2 regions of the Janthinobacterium breve genome follow, and region 1 is predicted to be linked to the other one. Evidence: riboswitches for the same ligand, from Rfam matches in the RefSeq annotation. Region 1 holds a riboswitch; the other holds the start of a gene.

The links. Region 1 has a riboswitch for FMN ahead of ACQ4W0_RS19485 (6,7-dimethyl-8-ribityllumazine synthase). Riboswitches for the same ligand answer to the same signal wherever they lie in the genome.
Region 2: linked by a shared signal. The riboswitch ahead of ribB (3,4-dihydroxy-2-butanone-4-phosphate synthase) and the one ahead of ACQ4W0_RS19485 (6,7-dimethyl-8-ribityllumazine synthase) in region 1 are both predicted to bind FMN.

The regions. Positions count from the first base shown of each region.
Region 1 covers NZ_JBNYXY010000009.1:249,303-253,719, reverse strand. The annotation lists gene ACQ4W0_RS19495 (class II aldolase/adducin family protein) at 1-734, opposite strand, end outside; gene ACQ4W0_RS19490 (ABC transporter substrate-binding protein) at 961-2,013, shown strand; gene ACQ4W0_RS19485 (6,7-dimethyl-8-ribityllumazine synthase) at 2,072-2,575, opposite strand; FMN riboswitch at 2,747-2,907, opposite strand; gene ACQ4W0_RS19480 (TonB-dependent receptor) at 2,982-4,417, opposite strand, start outside.
Region 2 covers NZ_JBNYXY010000005.1:192,138-196,554, forward strand. The annotation lists gene ACQ4W0_RS11170 (M16 family metallopeptidase) at 1-2,011, opposite strand, end outside; FMN riboswitch at 2,197-2,347, shown strand; gene ribB (3,4-dihydroxy-2-butanone-4-phosphate synthase) at 2,443-3,090, shown strand; gene ACQ4W0_RS11180 (MFS transporter) at 3,098-4,417, opposite strand, start outside.

The sequences.
Region 1 (4,417 bases):
GCAGGCAATAACGACAGCGCACGCGCCGTGTCGATCAGCTTGCTCATCTTCCATTGCTGCAGCAGCACGCCGGGACCGAAATCGCGCGAACCGCCGATGGCTTCGGCCGCGATCTGGATCTTGGCGCCCTCTTCCAGCAGCAGGATGAACTCGGCCAGCTTCAGCAAGCCCTGCTTGCCCCACACCGTGGCGCCGCCATTCGCTTCCAGGATGGCCGTGGCATGCGTATTGCGCGCGATTTCGCCGAGGATGAAATCGACTTCCGGCTGGCGGCGGTCGATATAGATGGGAATTTCGCGGATCAGCTGGAAGCGCTGCACGGGCACATAGCGGATGGGCAGGGTGCGGTGCGTCTGCGCCCACGCGCCCAGCGACGGCGAATGCACGTGCGAGATCGACGTGACCTCGGGCCGCTCGCGGAACAATTTCAGATAGCGCGCGCCGCCGTTGTTCGCATCGCCCACGAGCACCGTGCCATCGAGCGCCAGCACGGCCGCCTTCAAGGGCTGGCCGCGGCGGAACGGGCCCGGGTCGTTGACCACCACCACCTTGTCACCGCCAGGGGTGCGCTCGACGAAGCCCACCGTGCCGTTGGCCGTCAGGCTGCCCGTCTCGCGCAGGCCGTCGAAGGCCGTCTGCGCATCGCGCCGCACCTGTTCCACGAAGGCCAGTTCGGCTACCGTCAACTCCTGCACCTGTACTTGTTGTGCTTCCGCTTGTGCCACGTCCGTCATGTCATGCTCCATTCTTTGAGGTTGAGGTACGAATCAGTCATGCCTCTACTTTCGCAAGACGCGTGCCAGCGGCGGGGCCGGGGGAAATGGTGGAGCGCTGCTGCCTGCGCAACAGCGGCTGCTGACGTGGCAGCAGCGCTGGACGCAGGCGCTGTCGCCAAGCCAGCAAGCGGCGCGGGCACGTTTCCTGCACAGCTCAAGGCTCCCACCACCACGAAGGAATCCCATGACTACCGCACCATCCCCTGAAGTCGATACCGTCTGGTTCACGCGCTGCCCCGTACCCACGGCCACGGGCCTGGCCTACAAGCTTGGCTGGCTGGACGAGGAATTCGCCCGCGACGGCATCGCCCTGAAAACCCTGCAGGAAGTGGGTGGCGAACTGGCGCGCCACCATTACGACCATGGCCTGACCACGCTCGTGCGCGAAGGGGGCAACCTGCTGGCCCTGCCCGCGCGCGCGCAAGGGGCACCCACGCGCCTGATCGGCCTGACGTGGATAGACGAATGGCAAGCCATCCTCGTGCGCCCCGGTTCCGGCATCACCACGCCCGCGCAGCTGCAGGGCAAGCGGCTGGCGCTGCCCGTGTTCCGCGCCGAGGATTTGCGCGAAAACCGACGCGGGCGCAGCATCGCGCGCGGCATGAGCCTGGCCGGCTACAAGGGCGTGCTGGCCTCGGCCGGCTTGACGCTGGACGATGTGCGGCTGGTGGAAGTAGGTGGCGAGGCGGCAGCGGCGCCTAACTTGGGCGCCGGCCTGTGGCAAGGCATCGCGCCGCTCTTGCGCGGCGAAGTCGACGCCGTCTACGTGAAAGGCGCGGCGGCGGCCGAGGCGGCCCGCGCGGCCGGGCTGGAAGTGGGCGTCGATATTGACGCCCTGCCCGACCGGCGCTTCCGCGTGAATAACGGCACGCCGCGCCCGATTACCGTGCATGAAACGATGCTGGAACAGCATTTCGAGCTGGTCGTGCGCTTCTTGACGCAAACCCTGCGCGCCGCCCACTGGGCGCGCAGCCACCAGGCCGACGTGCTGGCCATCCTGCAGGGCGAAACGCGGGCCGGCGCCGACGCCGTGGCCGAAGCCTACCGCGACGGTTTTCACCTGACCCTGGCGCCCGACCTGTCCGACGAGAAGGTGGCCCTGTTCCGCCAGCAAAAGGATTTCCAGCTGCAGCACGGCTTCCTGGACCGCGACGTGGATATCGACAGCTGGATCGATCGCCGGCCGTTGGAAGAGGCGCAGCGGCGGCTGGAAGCGCTGCTGCAGCAGGCGGCATAAAGAAACGGGGCCAGCGCACGAGGTGCGTTGGCCCCGGGTACTACGGCATTATGGCTGTTTAAGCGGCCAAGGCCTCGTGCGGCACGGCGGCCGGTTGCGCCAGCCGCTGTAGCGAGTGAATGGTGGCCGCGCAAGCCGTGGCCAGTTCGACGCCCTTGACCTTGAAGTGCTGGAAGTAGAATTCCTGGTGCTCGTGGCCCGCATGGAAGTGGTGCGGGGTCAGCACGGCCGACAGCACGGGCACGCCTGTCGCCAGTTGCACCTGCATCATGCCGGAAATGACGGCATCGGCGACGAAATCATGGCGGTAGATGCCGCCGTCGACCACCAGGGCGGAAGCGGCAATCGCCGCGTATCGGCCGCTCCTGGCCAGCACTTGCGCATGCAGGGGGATTTCAAAGGCGCCGGCGACGTCGATGACATCAATATCGCTCTCAGCGAAGCCCCGTGCGGCGATCTCCGCGATAAACGACAATCGGCATTGCGCGACGATGTCGCGGTGCCAGCCCGCCTGGATGAAGGCGATACGCTTGCCGGGTACTGCGAGTGACGGTTGTGACATATAAGAAACTCCTGTTTTCAAGAATGATAAAAACAGGGCATGGGATCGAAGGGGATATGACAGGCGCATGAAAGCCACGCCCAACTGCGCATGCAGGCACGCGCGCGCACCGACGGCAACCGCGGGCCGTCCATGCGCCGGGCGTATGCCGGCACCAACACAATGATTCCATCCCGCTCTCTCTTTATCCGGACTATACCGTCGGCCCCGGAATCACACCAGGTCTGCTGACCTTGCAGTCATGGCCCGAAGACCATGCCGGCAAGCGCTCGCGGGCTAGGCACGTTGCCATTACCGCCGGTGGGGAATCGCACCCCGCCCTGAGAACGTTGCGTGGCCAGCGCACCGGGTGCGGCAGCCACGCCCGGCGACTATAGCATATCGCCCCTGCCCCTGCCCTGCGCGGTCAGAACTGCACCGTGTACGAAGCACCCACCGTGCGCCCCTGGCCGATAATCACCGTGTCGCCATTCACGGCGCCCGGCACGAAGCTGGTCAGCGTGTGGTTGCGGTAAACCTTGTCGGCCAGGTTGTTCGCATACGCCGTGATCCGCTGCTTGCCGCCTGGGAGCACATATGACAGGCGCGCATTGGCCAGCGCGAAGCCGCCCTGGTTCAGCAAGCCGCGCGCGTCGCTTTGCGGGTCGACATAGTAGTACTGCTTGGACGTGTAGCGCACGTCGCCGCTGAAGACCAGCTGCGCGCCATTGCCCAACGGGTAGCGGTAGTCGGCCGCCAGCAAGGCCGTCACGTGCGGCGAGCGCACGAATTCATTGCCGGAGCGGTCGCCGCCATTGTTCTGGATGGCGAAATCGTCGAATTCCGTGCGCAGCAGGCCCAGATTGGCATTGATGTGCAGCTTGTCCGTCGGCTGCGCCTCGATCTCGAATTCCGCGCCGTTCACATGCGCCTTGCGCACGTTCTGCAGGTAATTGACGCTTTGCGTCGGGTCGCCGTTGTACACGCCCGTGATATTCACCTGCACGTTCTTGTAATCGTAATGGAAGACGTTGGCGTTGAAATTGAGGCGCCCATCCAGCCATTCGGACTTGATGCCCGCCTCGAACGAGTTCAGGGTTTCCGGCTTCACCGTATTCAGGGCCCGCACGTCCGTGGCACTCGTGTTGTAGCCACCGGACTTGATGCCGTGTGCGTATTTCAGATAGCCGCGCAGGGTGCGGCTGAAGCGGTATTCGGGCGTCACGTCATACGTCAGCGCATTCCACGTGGTGGACGGATTCGACGTGAAGTTGTTGTTGACGACCGAGGCGGCCGTGTAATTGCCACCCCGGACCGTGTTCCACCAGTTCGACGCATCGCCAAACGTCACCGTGTTCGACGCGGCCTGCACGCGCTGCAAATCGAGGTCCTTGGTTTCCGTGGTCCAGCGCAAGCCGAATGTGGACAGCAACTGCTCGCTGAAGTTGACGGTCGTGCTGCCGAAGATGGCCGCGCTGCGCGCCTTGTGCTGGTAGATGGTGCGGTTGTAGCCGACGGGCTGGGTGCTGCCCGCCAGCGCCGGCACGCTGCCGTTGGGCAGGCGCGCGCCAGCCGAATCGGAGTCGATCTTTTCATTGAAGTAGAACAGCCCCGCCACCCAGCTCACGGCGCCGTTTTGCGGCGACGTCAAGCGCAGCTCCTGCGACACTTGCCGGCTGCTCGCCTTCGAGCGGCTACGGCCCACTTCCAGCGGCGTGTTGTCGCTGTCGCCCGTCGCTTCGTTGCGGAAGTTTTCATAGCCGGTGATCGACGTCAGGGTCAGCTCGCCCAGCGCATATTCGAGGTTCAGCTGGGCGCCACCCTGTTTCACGTCGCTGTCGGCCGGCGCATTCGTGCTGACAT
Region 2 (4,417 bases), on a different contig from region 1:
TGGCATCGTAGAACACGGCTTCCGGCTGCGCCATGCTGTTTTTCGCCAGGTCCTGCTGCTTGCCGATGAAGGACTGGTACAGACCCGCATCCTTGCGCACGTCATGGAAATACAGCGTCACCAGTTGCAGCATGGCTTCCACGTCGGCGCTGCTGGCCGAACCGCCAAAACCTTCGCTCAGTTCGCCCAGCGAGGCGCCCACATTGACCGTCTTGCCGGCCAACACTTTTTGCAAGTCCAGCGGCGCCAGGTCCTTCAAGCCCATGCTGCCGACCACCGCGCTGGCATAGCGGGCGTTGTAGATATCGGCGTCGCCGAACAGGGACTGGCCGCCGAAACGGGTCGAGCCCATCAGCACCTGGTCATTCTTGAAGTCCGTCGGTTTCAGCAACACGCGCACGCCATTGCCCAGGGTCAGCTCCGTCACGCCGATGGCGCTATTCAACTTTTCAGCGACGATGCTGCCACCGGCCGGCGGGCCATCCATCAGCTTGCTGGCCAGGACTTTTTCCGTGCGCGGCTCGACCTTCTGCCGCTCGGCTTGCGCCACAGCGTCGAGCAATTGCTGCTGCGTCGGCACCGTCGAGGCCGTATCGCCCGCTTTCGGCTCGGCGCCCATGAAGACGACGAGTTTCTTTTGCTGGTCGGGAATCACTTTGGCGACCGTCTCATTGATTTCCTGCAAGGTCACCTGCGGCAAGAGTCCCTGCGCATACATCAGCTCGTTGGCGATGCCGGGAATGGCTTCCTGTTCCAGGAAGTTGCGCGAATACTCGGCCACGAAGCCGGACGAATCGGACTTGTCGCGCTCGCTGTAGGCGCGCTCGTAGTTGCGCAGCATGTTCTTGCGCGCGCGGTCCAGCTCATCCTGGCTGAAACCGAAGCGGCGCGCCCGTTCATCTTCTTGCACCAGCGCGTCGACGGCCGGCTGCACGCCGCCCTTGCCCAGCAAGGCATACGCGCTGAACGACTCGTAGCCGCGCACCAGCTTGCCCATGCTGCTGCCGCCCTGGATGAAGGGCGGGTTCGCCTGCTGCGTCAATTCCTGCATGCGCGCGCTGAGCATCTGTCCATACAGGTTTTCAATCATCTGGCGACGGTAGTCGGCAATGCTGACGGGTTCCTGCGCGGCGCGGATCGGGTAGCGGATGAAGACGGTGTCGTCCGGCGCTTCCTTGTCCGTGATCACCAGCGCTTCCGTCTGCGAGCGCTGCGGCACTTCCGCGTACAGGCGCGGACGGGGTTTCGCCGGGTTTTTCAGCTTGCCGAAATGCTGCTGGATCAGCTTTTCAGCCTGTTTCGGTTCCACATCACCGACCACCATCACGGCCATCAGGTCGGGCCGGTACCAATCCTTGTAGAAACGCTTGATGGCTTCCGGCTTGAACGTTTTCAAGACGGATTCCTTGCCGATCGGCATGCGTTCCGCATAGCGCGACCCGTTCAGCAACTTCGGATACAAGACCTTGTTCATGCGGTCGCTGGCGCCCTTGCCCAGGCGCGCCTCTTCCAGCACGATGCCGCGCTCGCTGTTGATGTCGGCCGGATTGAATTTCAAGCCATGCGCCCAGTCTTCCAGCACGAGAAAACCCTTTTCCAGGTTGTCCTTTTTCGTCGTGGGAATCGGCAGCACATACACGGTTTCATCAAAACTCGTGTAGGCGTTCAGGTCGGCGCCGAACTTCACGCCGATCGATTGCAAATAGGAAATGAGCTCATTGCGCTTGAAATGCGTGGAGCCATTGAAGGCCATGTGTTCCGTGAAATGCGCCAGGCCTTGCTGGTCATCATCTTCCAGGATGGAACCGGCTTTCACCACCAGCCGTAATTCCACTTTCTGGGCGGGACGGGCATTTTTCTTGATGTAATAGGTCAAGCCGTTCGGCAATTTTCCGACGGTCACTTCTGGCGCCAGCGGCAGGGGATCGGTCAAACGGATTTCTGCCTGGGCCATGCAGGCGCACGCCAGCAAGACGGCGCCCGAGATCAGGCGTAATTTACTCAGCTTCATGTATTCTCAACGGTAAGATTCAGTAAGCGTACCTTACACTGAAATCGTCTTTCCGCCATTAAAAACAGCTTAGGAAAACCTGCTTTCCCCAGGCAACTTTGCCGAATAGCACACTCAACAGTGCCCTGCCAGGTTCTTTCAATTGTGCTAAAGTATTGCCGCCGGTCATGTGGACCGGCACAACAATACGTCTTCGGGGCGGGGTGCGATTCCCCACCGGCGGTAAGACCGGCAACGGTCAAGCCCGCGAGCGCCTGTCAAACGTCGTTTGACAGGGTCAGCAGATCTAGTGCAAACCTAGAGCCGACGGTATAGTCCGGATGAAAGAAGATGTGCAGTAAACGCGATGTCCCATCGACCTGTCGATGCGGCCGGCTGCGTCTATTCGCTTGCCCTGCAGCGTTTTTCGCTTATGCGAGGAGCGTTTCACCATGTTAGTCAACAGCTATACCCTGCTTTCCAAGGACCTGGAAGGTCGCATTCAATCCGCACTGGCCGCCATGCGCGCCGGCATTCCCGTCATCCTGCTCGACGATTTCGACCGTGAAAACGAAGCCGACCTGATCCTGTCTGCCGAGAAACTCACGCACGAAACCATGGCCTTGCTGATCCGCGAATGCAGCGGCATCGTCTGCCTGTGCCTGCCCACGGACGTCGTCAGCGGGCTGGAATTGCCGCCCATGTCGCCCGACAACGGCAGCCGCTACGGCACGCCATTCACGGTCTCCATCGAGGCGCGCGACGGCGTCACGACGGGCGTGTCGGCCGCCGACCGCGTGACCACCATCCGCGCCGCCATCGCCCCGAACGCCAAGCCCGCCGACCTGGTGCGCCCCGGCCACGTCTTCCCCCTGCGCGCCGCGCCCGGTGGCGTGCTTGAGCGCCGTGGCCACACGGAAGGCTCCGTCGACCTGTCGCGCATGGCGGGCCTGAATCCGGCCGCCGTGCTGTGCGAGCTGATGAATCCGGATGGCACCATGATGCGCGGCGACGATATCGAACGCTTTGCCGAACTGCATGGCATGCCGATTCTGACCATCGAAGAACTGGTGGAGTGGCGCAGCACGCGCGGACAATAAGCTTGCTTCAGGCGGCGGCTGCCGCCTTCGGCACATGCACATGGCGGTACACGAGGCACGCCGCCAGGCCATACGCGACGGCAATCGTCGCGTAGGCCAGCGGCAAGCGCAGCGACCAGTCCTGCACCATGTGCAGGATGCTGCCGATCAGGGCCACCCCCACCAGCGCGCCAATTTGCCGGTTCGCATTCAGGGCCGCCGCCGCGCTGTTCGCATGCTGCTTGCCGGCCACCCGCATCACAGTGGCCGTCATGGCGGGAATGGCGATGCCAATGGCCACGTTCATGACGGCCGTACCCAGCGCCAGCAAAGCGTACGGCGTGCCGGGGCGCAGCCCCATCAGCAGCAAGGCCATGACTGCGCCTACCAGCAAGCCTAGCAGCATCGGCAAGCGCGTGCCATGACGCGCCGCAATGCTGCCTGCCATGAAGTTCCCTACCGTGTAGGCCGCCATCATGGGCAGCAGGCGCAAGCCCGACTGCAAGGCATCGGCGCCGCCAGACTGCTGCAGGAACAGGCTGAGTAAAAACAGCTGGCCGAACACGCAGAAATTGATCAGGAATCCCACGCCATTGGCCGCGCCGAAGCTGCTGCTGTGAAACAGTGCGCGCGGCAACAGCGGATGGCTGCCGCTGCGCTCGCGCCGCAGCAACTGCCAGGCCGACAACAGCGTCAATACCCCCGCCGCCAGCACGCCGGGCGACAGCCAGTCCAGCACGGGCCCTTCGATCAGCACGAAACTCAGGCCCGCCAGCGCCGCCACGCCCAGCGCATGACTGAACAGCGACAAATCGCGTAGCTGGCGCGCCGGTGCGGCCAGCAGCAACTGCGCCATGACGATGGCCAGCACGCCCAGCGGCACATTCACCCAGAACACGCTGCGCCAGCCGAACTGGTGCACGAGAATGCCACCGATCAGGGGGCCGGACGCGCCAGCCACGCCCACCAGCGCCGACCAGGCGCCCAGCATGCGCGTACGTTCGCGCTCGTCGTCAAAGCTGTGCGTCAGCAAACTCAGGGAACTGGGCATGAACAGGGCCGCGCCCGCGCCCTGCAACAGGCGCGCGGCCGTCAAAAAATGCCCGTCGGGCGCGGCGCCGCACAGGATCGAGCCGAGGATGAAGACGCCCAGGCCGCCCTGGTACACGGCTTTCGGACCATAGCGGTCGGCCAGCGCGCCGCCGGCCAGCAGCAGCGCGGCAAACGTCAGGGTGTAGCCGTCGACCACCCAGACCAGACCCGTCAGCGGTATGGCCAGGTCGAGCGCGATATCGGACAGCGCCACATTGACGGCCGTGACGTCGAGCATGGCCATGACGAAGCCGAA